One region of the Bacillus sp. FJAT-53060 genome, then DNA from elsewhere that is predicted to be linked to it. Evidence: riboswitches for the same ligand, from Rfam matches in the RefSeq annotation. Region 1 holds a riboswitch; the other holds the start of a gene.
What was found. A riboswitch is a leader RNA that binds a small molecule or an ion and turns the genes downstream of it on or off. The one in region 1 is predicted to bind glycine.
Positions count from the first base shown of each region.

Region 2: another riboswitch for glycine. It lies ahead of WAX46_RS05210 (amino acid permease); the one in region 1 lies ahead of gcvT (glycine cleavage system aminomethyltransferase GcvT).

Region 1 covers NZ_JBAWSW010000026.1:4,402-11,977, reverse strand. Annotated here, with positions in the region: gene WAX46_RS10625 (lipoate--protein ligase family protein) at 1-294, opposite strand, end outside; gene WAX46_RS10620 (rhodanese-like domain-containing protein) at 517-897, shown strand; partial or broken gene WAX46_RS15860 (IS3 family transposase) at 1,306-1,443, shown strand; gene gcvPB (aminomethyl-transferring glycine dehydrogenase subunit GcvPB) at 1,496-2,956, opposite strand; gene gcvPA (aminomethyl-transferring glycine dehydrogenase subunit GcvPA) at 2,949-4,295, opposite strand; gene gcvT (glycine cleavage system aminomethyltransferase GcvT) at 4,312-5,409, opposite strand; glycine riboswitch at 5,514-5,606, opposite strand; glycine riboswitch at 5,610-5,717, opposite strand; gene WAX46_RS10600 (DEAD/DEAH box helicase) at 5,967-7,576, shown strand, end outside.
Region 2 covers NZ_JBAWSW010000008.1:54,784-62,359, forward strand. Annotated here, with positions in the region: partial or broken gene WAX46_RS05175 (ATP-binding cassette domain-containing protein) at 49-298, shown strand; gene WAX46_RS05180 (hypothetical protein) at 354-566, opposite strand; gene WAX46_RS05185 (Rap family tetratricopeptide repeat protein) at 987-2,165, shown strand; partial or broken gene WAX46_RS05190 (PRD domain-containing protein) at 2,594-2,683, opposite strand; gene WAX46_RS15755 (monooxygenase family protein) at 3,101-3,358, shown strand; gene WAX46_RS05200 (NUDIX hydrolase) at 3,469-4,092, opposite strand; gene WAX46_RS05210 (amino acid permease) at 4,814-6,157, opposite strand; glycine riboswitch at 6,320-6,399, opposite strand; gene rlmH (23S rRNA (pseudouridine(1915)-N(3))-methyltransferase RlmH) at 7,257-7,576, opposite strand, start outside.

The sequences.
Region 1 (7,576 bases):
CTCTTCTGACACGATAACGCTGTAGGTTAGCTCCTGATCATGAAGAACCCCGCGGCCACCTGTTGGTCTGCGGACAAATCCAAGACCATAGCGTTCTACCGCTTCCATGTTGATTTCTTTTTCAACTTGCTGAAAATACCCAACAGATAATGTCGCCGGATTCCATCCATAAAAACGGATCACAGGCGGGATGAGCTTTTCACTATGCCAATAAAGCAAGGCTTCGTCCATTGCCATGTTAAAGGCAGGATCTTGGTTTCCTGTATCAATAAAACACCATTTCTCTTTTTGCATATAAAAATCCCTTCTCTTTTACGTAGTCAATGTTAGATGATGGTGGCAAGCCACCGGTTTTCTCTCTTCATCAGTCTATCAAATAGGGAAGGAATTGAAAATAATTCTTATCATTTATGATGACAAGTTTCTTTTGCTTTACTATAATAGTATTTGTCTAAAACGTACCATCAGGCAGACGCACTGTGCTGATGCTCAAGAAGGAGTCGAGTCGTATTGCCAATATTCAACTATATCGTCCTCTCACTTTGTGGACTTTTCGTTCTTTATTCCATCGGCAGTTACATTTATCAGCAGCGCATTATGAAAACGCTGACTGAAGCAGAATTTATTAAAGGCTATCGTAAAGCTCAACTCATTGATGTGAGAGAGCCAAATGAGTTTGAAGGCGGGCATATTTTAGGGGCAAGAAACATCCCCCTTTCACAACTAAAGCAGCGAAAAAATGAAATACGTCCTGACAAGCCTGTTTATCTTTATTGCCAAAATAACTTCAGAAGCGGAAAAGCAGCCCAAATTTTACGTAAAAACGGCTGTCGTGAGATTTGTAATTTAAAAGGCGGCTTTAAAAAATGGAGCGGCCGCATCAAAACAAAGAACTAACAAAAAAGACTCTGGGATTTACCGCTCCCTGATATTTTCCCCTTTAAGTAGACAGTGTAAAAAGCCCAATTTTCATAAGCGGCTGTCACACTATACTTGAAGGGGATTTTTTATGGCACATACAGGACAACATTTTCAATACTATACGAAAGAATTTAAGATGAAAGCTGTCAAAATGTACGAAGAATAGAAGCTATCACTCATTATCTGAAGCATCAGGTCTCAGAAGTTCAACTCAGCAAAAAAATTGGGTCAAAGGTCAGATAGAATACTTAAAAAAGCGTTATCCAAATCTTCACGGGGAGGACGGATTTTGAAGACTGCACGGTTTGAAGTTGTTCACGAATTAAAGACCCTTTATCTGTTGACATGGCTGGTGTATCCATGGCGTAAGAATCAAGGGTTTGAATCGAATCATTTTTCTCTCATCTCAAAACACTTCACAAGAGCATAGAAGATTACATTCAATTCTATAATCACGATCGATTCCAGAAAACATTAAACCAGTGTGCTCCGGTAGAATACCGTCACACACTGGCTACTTAGGCTTTTTATATGTGTCTACTTGACAGGAATAAGACCAAAATGTAGGGCTTTTTTATTTTCTCTCAAAAACAAGAACTGGATGACGCGCAGCCTTTGTTTCGTCCATTCGTTTGACAACTGTTGTATGCGGCGCTTCCTGCACCACTTCAGGATTCTCTTCTGCTTCTTTTGCAATCTGAATCATCGCTTCAATGAATGCATCAAGTGTCTCTTTTGATTCCGTTTCAGTTGGTTCGATCATGATACATTCTTCTACATTGAGCGGGAAGTAGATTGTTGGCGGATGATAGCCAAAATCAAGCAATCGTTTGGCAATATCAAGTGTCCGCACACCTAGTTTCTTCTGACGTTTACCTGAAAGAACAAATTCATGCTTACAGTGACGATCAAATGGCAAATCGTAATGAGCACTTAAGCGGCGCATCATATAGTTCGCATTTAACACAGCATGATCTGTTACAGCCTTTAGACCATCTGGGCCCATAGAGCGAATGTAAGCATATGCCCTGACGTTTATACCAAAGTTGCCATAGAACGGCTTGACGCGTCCAATTGATTCTGGACGATCATCGTCAAAATAAAAACGTTCTTCCTTCTTCACAAGCACTGGCTTTGGCAAGTACGGAATCAAATCCTCTTTCACTCCAACTGGACCTGAACCAGGACCTCCGCCTCCGTGTGGCCCGGTAAAGGTTTTATGAAGATTTAAGTGCACCACATCAAATCCCATATCCCCCGGTCTTGCTCTGCTTAAAACGGCATTCAAGTTCGCACCATCATAATAAAGCTTACCGCCAGCTCCATGAACGATTTCAGCCATTTCTAAAATATTTTCTTCAAAAAGACCGAGTGTATTGGGGTTTGTTAGCATGAGAGCAGCTGTTTCTTCATTCACGACACGTCGTAAATCCTCTAAATCAACAAGCCCCTTTTCATCAGATGCAACGGTAATCGTTTCGAATCCAGCCACTGTCGCAGATGCAGGATTCGTTCCATGCGCAGAATCTGGCACGATGACTTTTGTTCGTTTATGATCTCCTCTTGCTTCGTGATACGCACGAATCATCATGAGTCCCGTCCATTCGCCATGCGCTCCTGCCGCGGGCTGTAATGTCACAGCGTCCATTCCCGTTATTTCTTCAAGATGCTCACCAAGGTCATAAAGTAATTCTAATGCCCCTTGCACAGTGTCTGTCTCTTGGAGTGGATGAACCTGGGAGAAGCCTGCAAGACGGGCGACTTTCTCGTTAATCTTTGGATTATATTTCATCGTACAAGAGCCAAGAGGATAAAAACCGGAATCGACCCCATGATTACGTCTTGATAGTGCTGTGTAATGACGCATAATATCAAGCTCAGATACTTCGGGAAGCTCAGCATCCTCATGGCGGATGTACGTTTCATCAAATAAAGCTGGGAGCTCCTCTTCAGGTACATCTATATCAGGTAAGCTATAACCAATTCTTCCTTCTCTGGATAATTCAAAAATAAGCGGCTGATCTTGTTTATTCATGGCGATCCCCCAATTCCTTGATGAACGTATCAATTTCTTCTTTTATTCTTAGCTCTGTCACGGCCACAAGCATGTGCTCCTGGAGCTCTGGATAGTCTCGACCTAAGTCATAGCCACCGATAATCCCTTTTTTAAGCAATCGTTTATTGGCTTCTTTCACAGGCTCATTTAGCTTGATCACGAATTCATTAAAATGGGCTCCTTCTACATCAACCTGTAACCCGTGATTTGCCGCCTGCCTCTTGGCATAATGGGCTTTTTGCACGTTTTGATAGGCAATTTCTTTTATACCCTTTTTTCCAAGTGCCGTCATCGCAACAGAAGCGGCTAATGCATTTAATGCCTGATTGGAACAAATATTTGAAGTCGCTTTATCTCTTCGAATGTGCTGCTCACGCGCTTGAAGGGTGAGCACAAATCCACGAACGCCATTCTCGTCTTCTGTTTGCCCCACTAAACGCCCCGGTACTTTCCTCATTAATTTTTTCTTCACGGCGAAATACCCGCAATGAGGTCCGCCAAATGCAGCCGGGATGCCAAACGGCTGTGCATCACCAACGACAATATCTGCTCCAAGATTTCCTGGCGGCTTCAGTAAACCGAGAGCAAGCGGATTACTTGAGACAATAAACAGGCTTTTTCCTTTATGCGCAATCGGTTCAATGTCTTTTAGCGGTTCAACGACACCGAAAAAGTTTGGATATTGCACAAGGACAGCGGCTGTTTCGTCGCAGACAGCCGCTTCTAATGCAGCTACATCCGTCTGTCCTTTTCGCGCAGGAACCTCGACCACTTCGATATGCTGCCCTTTGGCATATGTTTTTAGCACCGCTCTTGATTCAGGATGAACCGTCTCAGAGACGACAATTCTTTTCTTCTTTGTATGTCCTGCAGCCAGCATCGCCGCTTCAGCTAATGCTGTTCCGCCATCATACATAGAGGAGTTTGCAAGATCCATACCAGTCATCTCAGCGATCATGGTCTGAAACTCAAAGATGGCTTGCAATTCACCCTGCGAAATCTCCGGCTGATAAGGTGTATACGCTGTATAAAATTCAGAACGTGAGATCACATGATCTACAATCACAGGCTGATAATGATCGTACACACCAGCACCAAGAAACGATGCATAGGAAACGGTATCCTTGTTCTTACCAGCAAGACGAGACAGCTCCCGCACAAGCTCTGTTTCAGATGCCGCTTCTTTAATATTGTATGCTCCTTTGAATCTTACTTTCTCTGGGATATCTGAAAAAAGCTCATCAATTGACTGAACGCCAATGACATCCAACATTTCTTTTTGACCTTGCTCTGTTTGCGGCAAATACCTATGCTTCATCCTCTATTCCCCCTGGTTATGTGGCTCTTTTATAAAATGGTGTGGCAACGATTTTGGCTTTTAGACGTTTTTTACGAACTTGCACTTCAACCTCTGTCCCAAGCTGTGCTTGAGATGTTTTGATCAAGGCAAGACCTACATTTTTCTTTAACGTTGGAGATTGTGTACCCGTTGTGACAAATCCAATCTGCTCCTCTCCTGAAAAGACCGGATAGGCTGTCCGCGGAATCCCTTTATCAATCATTTCAATCCCGACAAGCTTACGCTTCGTTCCCTCTTCTTTTTGTTTTTTAAGCACAGCTTTCCCAATAAAGTCTACTTCTTTATCCGTTTTGACAGCAAAACCAATCCCACCCTCTAATGGGGAAATGTCCTTTGTCAACTCCTGACCATAAAGCGGTAGTCTCGCTTCAAACCTTAAGGTATCACGTGCACCAAGCCCACACGGAATAAGTCCTTTTGGCTGACCCGATTCTAATAAAGATGACCAAATATGGACAACATCTTCTGCCAGGCAGTAGATTTCAAAGCCGTCTTCACCTGTGTATCCAGTTCTTGAGACAAGCACCTCTTTTTGAGCGACCTCAGCTTGTGATAGAAACGTAAATGGTTTGAGTGATGTCACCTCTTCATTCGCCACATCCTTTATGATGTCAGCAGCGAGTGGCCCCTGAAGTGCTAACAGGGCGATTTGGTCAGAGACGTTTTTGATTGACACATCATCTTCAATCTGATGGTTCAATAGCCAATTCACATCTTTTTCGATATTTGATGCATTAATAACAAGCAAATAGTTGTTCTTTTCTTTTTGATAGACGAGCAGGTCATCCACCGTCCCGCCATCTTCATAACACATAGCTGTATATAGTGCCTTACCGTCTGAGAGCTTAGACAGATCATTGGTTAATAACCTTTGTAAAAAAGGAAAGGCATCTTGACCTTTGACTTCTACCTCTCCCATGTGAGAGACATCAAAAAGCCCTGCTTTTGTTCTAACAGCTTCATGTTCTTCTTTAATGGAAGAAAATTGGACAGGTAATTCCCAGCCCCCGAAGTCAATGGTTTTTGCCCCAAACGTTTCATACGCATGAAAAAGCGGTGTTCGTTTCAACATTAATCGTTTCCCCCTTTTTTCTTACAGTGCAGAGCACAAGCTGAATTTTCAGAAAAAAATCACAGCAAAAAAGGACAGAGAGCTTCCTTTTATCAAAAAGAAGTCTCTGTCCTTGCACCTGAAAGTTTACAGCACAACATCAATGTGCGTTTTCCCCTTTGGTGGTTTGCTCATAAAAAAGCAAACACTCTCCAGAGTTGCGTCCGGTAAGGGTACTTTTGCCTGAGAGATTCACTGAATCAATTCAGCTTGCTCCTTCGGCGCCTGCCAGTGCAAAATAACCGCCAAGTCTCTCCCCATACCATCATCCGCTCATATTCTTCACATTTATTGGACATACTATCAAAATGGGTGACTTATTATCTAAATCACTTACCAACATCCTACCATTAGAAATGGATAGAGAGCAACAGAAAAATCATTAACATTTTTAAAATAAACATTCAATATCGTTCGTTTTTATTGATATATATAGTCTTTTAAAGACCTCTAAAAAATGAAGCGTTTAAAAACAGAACGATTTTATCATGATCCTACTAGAAAGGCAGGCGATGACATTGAAGATTCAAACGATTTTTGATCAGGATTGGACGAGTGAATTTCAGCAGCGGCTGGCATTAGATGGCCCCTGGGCGAACTGGGAAATGTACCGTTTAGCGACGCAGGTGCAGAAAGTCACAGCAATTGATTCATTCGAGGGCTTACAGGCTCCTGCGCACCTGCCTGCTTTCACTCCTTTAAAACACCAGCTCGAAGTAGCCAGAAGAGTCGTAGAAGAAATGAACGGAAAAGCCATTTTGGCAGATGAAGTGGGCCTTGGGAAAACCATGGAAGCAGGACTCATTATGAAAGAATACATGATTCGTGGACTGGCCCAAAAAATTCTCATTCTCGTACCCGCCTCCCTTGTGTCTCAGTGGGTACAGGAGCTTCGGACGAAATTTTACATTGATGCTGTCGAACAGAAAAAAAGCTATGTGTGGGAGCAGTGTGATGTCGTTGTTTCCTCAATTGATACTGCAAAAAGACAGCCGCATCGAGACACGATTTTATCAATTTCCTATGATATGGTCATTATTGATGAAGCACACAAACTGAAAAACAACAAAACAAAAAACTATGAGTTTGTGAGAAATTTGAATAAAAAGTTTTGCCTGCTGCTCACAGCAACGCCTATCCAAAATCGAATAGGGGAAATTTTTAATCTCGTTTCCCTTCTGAAACCAGGCCATCTAGGAAACGAACATCAGTTTAAAGATATCTTTGCCAAAAAAGACCTGCAGCTAGAAGACCATGACCGCTTAAAACAGTTAGTCAATAAAGTGATGATTCGTAACCGCAGGCAAGACACTGGCATGGAATGGTCAAAAAGACATGTGAAGACGATTTCCATTGATTTCTCTCCGACAGAACAAGCATTATATGATGAAATCTGCAAGCTAAAAGAGAACCCATCTTATACTAAACACATGTTTTCAATTATGACCTTGGAACGAGAATGCTGTTCAAGCCGCGAGGCGGTATATATGACGATCAAAAAAATGCAGGAAGAGGAAAAACATATTCTAGGATCTTCTGCCATCGCGCAAATCATGGAAAAAATCAACCAAGTTGAGCAAAATTCAAAGGCGCTCGAAGTGGTCAAACTCATTCAGCAGTTGAATGAGAAGGTCATTATTTTCACTGAATATCGTGCAACACAAATTTATTTACAATGGTTTCTTCAGAAAAATGGCATCAGCTCAGTTCCTTTTCGAGGTGGTTTTAAACGAAGTAAAAAAGACTGGATGAAAGATTTATTTAGAGAACGGGTTCAAGTGTTAATTGCCACGGAAGCTGGGGGGGAAGGGATCAACCTTCAGTTTTGTAACCAGATCATCAATTATGACCTTCCGTGGAACCCTATGCGTCTAGAACAGCGAATTGGACGTATTCATCGCCTTGGCCAAGAGCGTGATGTCCACATTTACAATATGGCAACGAACGGAACAGTCGAGGAACATATTTTAAAGCTTTTATATGAAAAAATTCAGTTGTTTGAAAACGTCATTGGCGATTTAGATGATATTTTAACCCGGATTGGTATCAAAGAGGCACAAAAAGAATTGCATCATATTCTCTTTCAGCACGAATCTGATGGAGACATGAAAAAGAAATTAACCCAGTT
Region 2 (7,576 bases), on a different contig from region 1:
GGAGAGTGAAGTTCATTTTTGTTAGTCAAAAGAGGTTACACCCACTAGCACAGCCAATTACTAAAGAATCTCAATCTATTTGACAACATTATTGCTGAAGCTTACTTAGCGAAAAAAGACCGAGAAAAAAATAAATGAACGAGCTAAATATTTAAGTGGAAAAGCTTGATCTTGGTCAATTAGCAGATAGATATTTATTAGAGGTATCAGGCGGACAGCCCAAAGAGCCTCTATCTGTCAAGCTCTGATGAATGAACCAAGCATTCTTTTTGCAGATGAGCCAAAAGGTGCTCTTAATTTAGTAATAAAGAAAAGTTCTAACATTTGGGGTGCACTTCAGAAGCTGGCTGTTTTTACTTTTCCTTACATGTAAATAAGTAATCCATGGAAAAATCATTTGTTTCTAAAATAATTTTTCCGTCTGCTTGTTGACATGACTCCGTCAACAGTTCAATTTCTTTGCTATAAAAGGATGTCTTTGACATGTAAAGAGTCACTAAAACGAGTAAGAACGTCATAATAACTAGTGTGTTTGTCCAATTCAAGGTTTGAGATCTTTTCTTCATTCCGAAATCCTTTCTAACATACGTGATTCTTTGTAATTGGTATTTATATCTATCTTTGTCTGCTTCTATCTATTTCTTTCCCAATACGTTCTAGCAACATTATAACTGATTTTCTTTACTAGATCGATCTTTCATTCTTCCTCAAAAATACCTAAAATTGCTTTATTATAAATATTTGGGTGATATTTTCAAAAATAATGACAAAATTGATCTGTTTATCACTTTTTTAGCATTTTAAAAAACGATTTTATTCATTTGTACAAACGATTATTCATCAGTACAATATCGTACATCACATGACCTAAGGTCCCTTTTATTACCTTTTGTCAATCACCTCTCCAAAACAATTATATTTTACCAAAAATTGTGATATCGTTTTTGTTGAAACAGGTGAAAGGATCTTAAAGAGGTGAAATTTTCATGACTACCATTTCAGCTGAACAGGTGGGGAACCGTTTAAATGATTGGCGAATTGCGATTCGTAAGCATGATGTACACAGTGCAAACGCAATGTATACAGAATTAAAGGAATTACTTAAAAAAATGGAAGAGAATCAGGAGGTCTTGACTTATTATTCATTGCTAGAGGGCAAGTATAAACTCATGTTATATGAAAGAAGAGGTCACAATCTGAATGAAAAGACAGAGCTAGATTGCCCCTCTAAAACAAATGACTTAATTGAGTACTATTTTTACCTGTACAAAGCCCTTTACGCATCACATAAGAGAGACTATGCTTCAGCGATTGGACTATTTAAGATTGCAGAGAAAAAACTACAAAACATTCCTGATGAAATAGAAGTAGCTGAATTTCATACAAAGATTGCAAACTTATATATGCTGCTTCATCAAAGCCTGATTTCACTTCACTATATTCAGAATGCCATTGATATTTTCAAAAGTCATGAAGGGTATGAAAGGAGACTGGTTGCAGCCTTTGTGATTGCCGCCACCAATTTTATGGATATTGGTGACTACAAAAGAGCAGAGAACTACTACAAAAAAGCGTTATATATCGCAAAAGGTCTAAATGATTATTTTCTAACATCACAGCTTTATCATAATATCAGCATTCTGTATGCCGAAGCTGGAGAATCAAAAAAATGTATCGATGCACTAGAAAAGGCTCTTAGTGATGATGACTACCTTTCATCGTGTTATTTCCATCACTCCATGTTTATGTTAATAAAAGAGCTGCTCTCTATTGATGACAGAACACAAGCTCTCTATTATTTCGAATTGCTTAAACAAAAACATGAAACGAAGAAAAGCCCCATCTATACAGCAAAAATGAATTTGCTCTATCATCTATATTTCACTGAAGACATGACCAAAAAAGCTCAAACCTGTTTCGATGAAATCCGTATTCTGAAAGAATTAAAGGATGCTGAAGGTGGACGTGAATTGAGTGCATTAGCTGCGAGACACTTTGAAGAGTTGGGATCAATAGATCAAGCATATCTCTTTTTAAAGGAAGCCTATCACACGGAACATCATAAAATTGACTGGAGGAATTCTGATGAAAAAAATGAGTTTACTGATTTTCGCTTTAGCCATCGTTGTCTTTGGACAAACAGGGTTTTTCAATCCGTTAAATGACTCGAATCCTGGTACAGCAGAACGGCCTATAGGGACATAATATAAAACGGTACTATACAAAGAACCACTTGCCTCATGATGAGGCGAGTGGTTATACATTTACTTTACTTGTTGAAAGAAAGGAGGCGGTGGATATGTACCACAATATATGATGACGATACTATGCACCTGTTGGCAACATCCATTGCTGAGGATACAAGTGAGCAATTTGTTCCAGCAGCTCATTTTCTTGATCTGATAATAATTTATTTGCATAAAATCTTCCCACAAAGAATTTCACATGGGAAATGAACCGGCTGTAATAAGGTCCATTTTCACATTTAATTATCGCAAGATTGACTTCTACTCCCGATCATCTTGGCATACTTTATACCATCTTTCGAATCAGGTTTTTCACCTAGTGCATAATTACCTACTTCAAATTCTTCTTAGTAATTTTTGATTTCCCAGTACACGAGATTTGTGATATTAATATTCTTTTTGAAGTGTTCTACTGCAAAATTTAAATGGTCTATTAAGGTGAAATAGACCCCTCAATTTAGATTTGTGTTTAAGTGCTCTTCTGCTTATTATACGATGTGGCGCAGCCGCTGATCAGTTACCAGTAGAACGAAATGAAGTTTTATTAAAGTTATTCTTTGGACAATATCTTTCTTTTGAGAAAAAACTGGCGCTTTTACAGGATTATGGGAGGGGGGCTTCGTTCCGTTATGAGACATATGTTTCGATTAAAAAAACATTAATGAACTGTATCCAGATGAAGCTGATATGAAGTACTGGCTGGTTTAGATTATGGAAAGAAAGTGACCCAAGCAGGAATTGATTGGTGCAGTGGAAACTTGTGAACAGATGAAAAAACACATACTTGCTGGCAGATACACAACTGATAACGAATCAATTAACGCTGGGCCATCCATCAATGGCTGCCTGTATTCATGGCAATAATTCCTAGCATGATCAAAGAACTGTATACGCATCAGAAGAGATTGGTTTTTTCGGGACTTGGTTTACGCACCACAACCATGATTCAATATTTGCAGTCAATAGAGGACCTCCTTGCCTATGCCAAGATGGAGAAACATTTGGCGGCTTGGAAAGCATTTAATCAGAGAGCACGGAAAAATGACGCAGTAGGAATTTGTCATGAAACCTATCAAATTCAAGCAGGCTCGTATGAATCAGTCTACGTGTGAACATGCCTTCCTACGGATTGAGCCAAGCTAGATCCCCTATTCCAATTGGGAAAGAAAAACAAACAGCGAAAGAGCGTCTATATAAACCCAAATTCCTAGAGAGCGATTCTTTAGGCATTTCTTTTTACAACGGACACAAAATGCTTTAATATGCGGGCTGTTAATCCCCAAATGGTATAGTTTTCATAATCAAAAAACCATTCCTCAATCGAACGACTCCCCCAGCGGTATTTCTCACCATTCATGATTTTTTCATAAGGAAAGTCCTCAGCTGGTGTTGGCTGAACAGATACATGATGTAAGTACGGCTCGTATTGGCAGAGCCAAGATAGAGGCACGATAAAGGTCTCCTCCACTTCCTCTTGATTAAAGGAGTGTTTGACCTTCTGTTCATCAATGATACCGACATATGGATACACCACGAAGGATGGAGAGGCAATGTAAGGGCTGAGCTGTCCAACGGTTTCGACTGATTCGGGCGGAATGCCCAGTTCTTCATGAGTTTCTCGCAATGCCGCTTCTTGCGCTGTTTCGCCCCCGTCGAGTTTGCCTCCAGGAAAGCTAATATCACCAGGCTGTTTTTTCATCGTCAGCGATCGTATCTCAAATAAAACATGCCATTCCCCGTTGACTTGCACCAAAGGGACAAGGACTGCGGCTTTGAACGCTGTCTCTTCTCCAATAAACAACGGTTGTGATTGATGTAAGTCATTTTTTAATTGATCAATGAGCATGGGCATCACCTGTTTTCTATTTCTCTTTCCTTTAGCGTATCATTGTTGACCTTTTGAATAAAGGTGATCTTTATAACAATTATTTTTATCATTTTGACAAATATCAAAATGAATATAATATTTTACAATAAAGTAAATATTGGGATAATATTTGAGGTGACATGATGAAAAATCGGCTAAAAGAGCTGCCCCACGTGATGGTTTGAACCAACTGAGCTTGCAAAGCGTGTAAAGGTTTCTCGCCAGACGATCAGCTTAATGGAACGAGACGTATTAATGCCGTCCCTGCTGGCTGTTAAGCTTTCACTATTTTTCTATTCGAGGAGGATGAACTAAAAACGAGGCAATTGGTGTTGCTATCGTGACCAAGCAACAACTATAGCTCATCCTTGTCAATGTAACTTTATTGATGATCAATATAATTAACTCTTATGTAGCGATATCTGTGCTAAAGCTTGTCTATTCTAATCGCAATCTACCAAATCCATCAGACAAGGACTATATCAGAAAAGAAGGCGAAAAGCATGTGATGCTGGAAGGGCTGTTTTACACCTTTCAAATGATGAATTTTCTATTGACCGGTGCCATGTTTATTTTGATTGTGTATTCCCTCGGAGTCAATCGCTCTCAACTCTTCTCAATGCAAAGTATATGTTGAAGATTCGAAATCGTTAATTGATAAAAAGCACATCCCGAAAAGACTTTGCTGTTTCGCCCATTATCATGCACTTCGTTTCTTTCGTGCATAAATCAAAAATAGGAAACCGAACCATACTGGTGTCAATAACAGCGCTGGGCGTGTTGCGTCAGCGAAGAGCATGATCACGAGAATGGCAGCAAAGAGCACAAGGACACCGATATTCACAAAAGGTGTGAATGGCGCTTTAAAAGTAGATGCCGCATGCAGATCAGGACGTGCTTTTTTATATTTTAAGTGACAAATTAAAATAATACTCCAGACCCAAATGAAACAAATGGCACTAATCGTCGTCACAATGCCAAAGGCTTGTTCTGGCATCATCTTGCTCAAAAGAGCCCCGACAGACACCACGATTGTTGAAACAAACAGCGCATTGCTTGGGACAGCGTGCTTATTCAGTCGGCCAAAGGAAGTTGGCCCCTGCTTTTGATGACTGAGATTATACAAAATACGGCTCGTTGAGAACATACCGCTATTACAAGCTGAAGCTGCAGACGTCAGAACGACAAAATTAATGAGCCCCGCTGCTACTAGTATACCAATAAGTCCAAAGGTTTTCACAAAGGGACTTTCTGATGCACTGAGCTCGGTCCATGGGTTGATACATAATAAAACAAAGATGGCACCCACATAGAAAAAAAGAATTCTTAATGGAATTTTATGAATCGCAGACGGAATATTTTTTTGTGGATTCGCTGTTTCTGCTGCGGAAACGCCGACAAGTTCCACTCCTACATAAGCAAAAATCACCATCTGGAATGACAACAAGAAGCCTGTTATACCATTTGGAAATAACCCGCCATGTGACCAAAGATTCGTGACCGTCACAGATCCGGCATCTGTTTGAAACCCAATGATTAATAGGACAATCCCGACTCCAATTAACAATAGAATTGTGATGACTTTAATAAGTGCAAACCAAAACTCCATTTCTCCAAAAAGCTTCACCGTTAATAAATTAAATCCTAGTAAAATCAACAAACAAATGAGTGCAGGAATCCATTGCGGAATGTCAAACCAATACTGCACATACACCCCGACCGCAATGACATCAGCCATGACTGTCATAATCCAGCAAAACCAATACGTCCATCCTGTCACAAATGAAGCCCAAGAACCAAGATAGTCTTGTGCAATATCGGTTAACGATTGATAGCCCGACTTAGATAAGAGCAATTCTCCAAGTGCCCTCATGACAAAAAAGATAGCCATTCCGACAATTAAGTAGGCAAAAATGATCGACGGACCCGCCAATTGAATGGCCTTTCCAGAGCCTAAAAACAGCCCTGTTCCGATGGTTCCGCCAATCGCAATCAATTGAACATGACGGTTTGATAAATCTCGTTTTAACTCTTGTTGTGCCAATTTCAATGCCCTCCTACAACACGATCTTATATTGCAATAGCGAACTCTTAAAAAATACATAAAAAAAGAGATTGGATGCGCTCCAATCTCATAGTCATAAAAGAATAGTCAAATAGAGAAAAGCAATACATGACATCATCAATGCATCAAAAATACAATATTTCGTACTCTTCTGTCCTTCTGCCTGAGATTGTGAACCCTTCGGCGCCGCACATACATGTGGTCTCTCCAGAAGCTGCTCCTGCCATAGTGTGACCCACAGCAATCATAGCCTTCGTTATTTACTTAAAATGTTGCTATTTCTGAATAATTTCATATTTTACGCCTCAAGAAGAAAGCTGTCAATGGTAATCTGTTTGATGTTACACTCCCTCTACCTTACACACGATGACTTCACTTCATCTGATTAAGGTCTAATAAATCAAAGGATGTTCGGCTCGTTTGATGGAGAAATCCACCTTACACTTAAATACTCATCTGTATCCTCATTATAATTCACTCTTAAATTTGAATATTAGGGAATATAAACTTTATCTTATCTACCAATTCATTAAATTCGTCTTCTTTTTTTATTTAACCCTAAAGAAACTACTATATTTCTTAACACTAGGTTTGCATCACCAACTGTTATTGATTTAGTTCTAGCGTATCTGCGAATATAGGTCTTATTAGATAAAATCCCAGCCAATCCTGGGACTAGATGTGTACTAGGATTTTTATAATTAGCAAAATAATACATAATTTCTATTTTTAAACTTTCGATAGTATCAAATCTTACTGCTACATGACCATTTTTACCTTTTCTTAAAGCACATTCAATATATTCATCATCGAAATATAATTTTATTTTTGCTTCATTAGATTGTGTAAATTCATTATATTTCCAAACATTATATACATTTGTTAGGAGAATTATTTTTTTTATCGTGAATTGTCAAAGTCGTTATTAACCAATTCCAATTCATTTTTTTATAAGCATAGTTTTTTTAAAATTTATTAGTTCACAACTAGTAATAACATATTCAACTCAATTTTATTCTTACATAAAAAACAGTCATATCTATAAAACACTAGCTATAACTGTACATAATAATTGCATTTACTTATGATAAGGCTCCCCGCGAACAATCCGAAACGCCCGATAAATCTGCTCCATCAGCACCAACCTCATCAACTGATGCGGGAACGTCATTTTCGAAAATGACAGCTTCTCATTCGTGCGCTGCATCACAGCGTCACTTAATCCAAGCGATCCGCCTATGACAAAACATACCTTACTTTTTCCGTAAGTTGCCAGATTATCTATTGTTTCGGCTAATTCTTCGGAACTTTTCATTTTTCCTTCGATGGCGAGGGTGATGACGTGGGCGTCTGGATTGATTTTGCTTAGGATTCGTTCGCCTTCTTTGTCTTTGATGA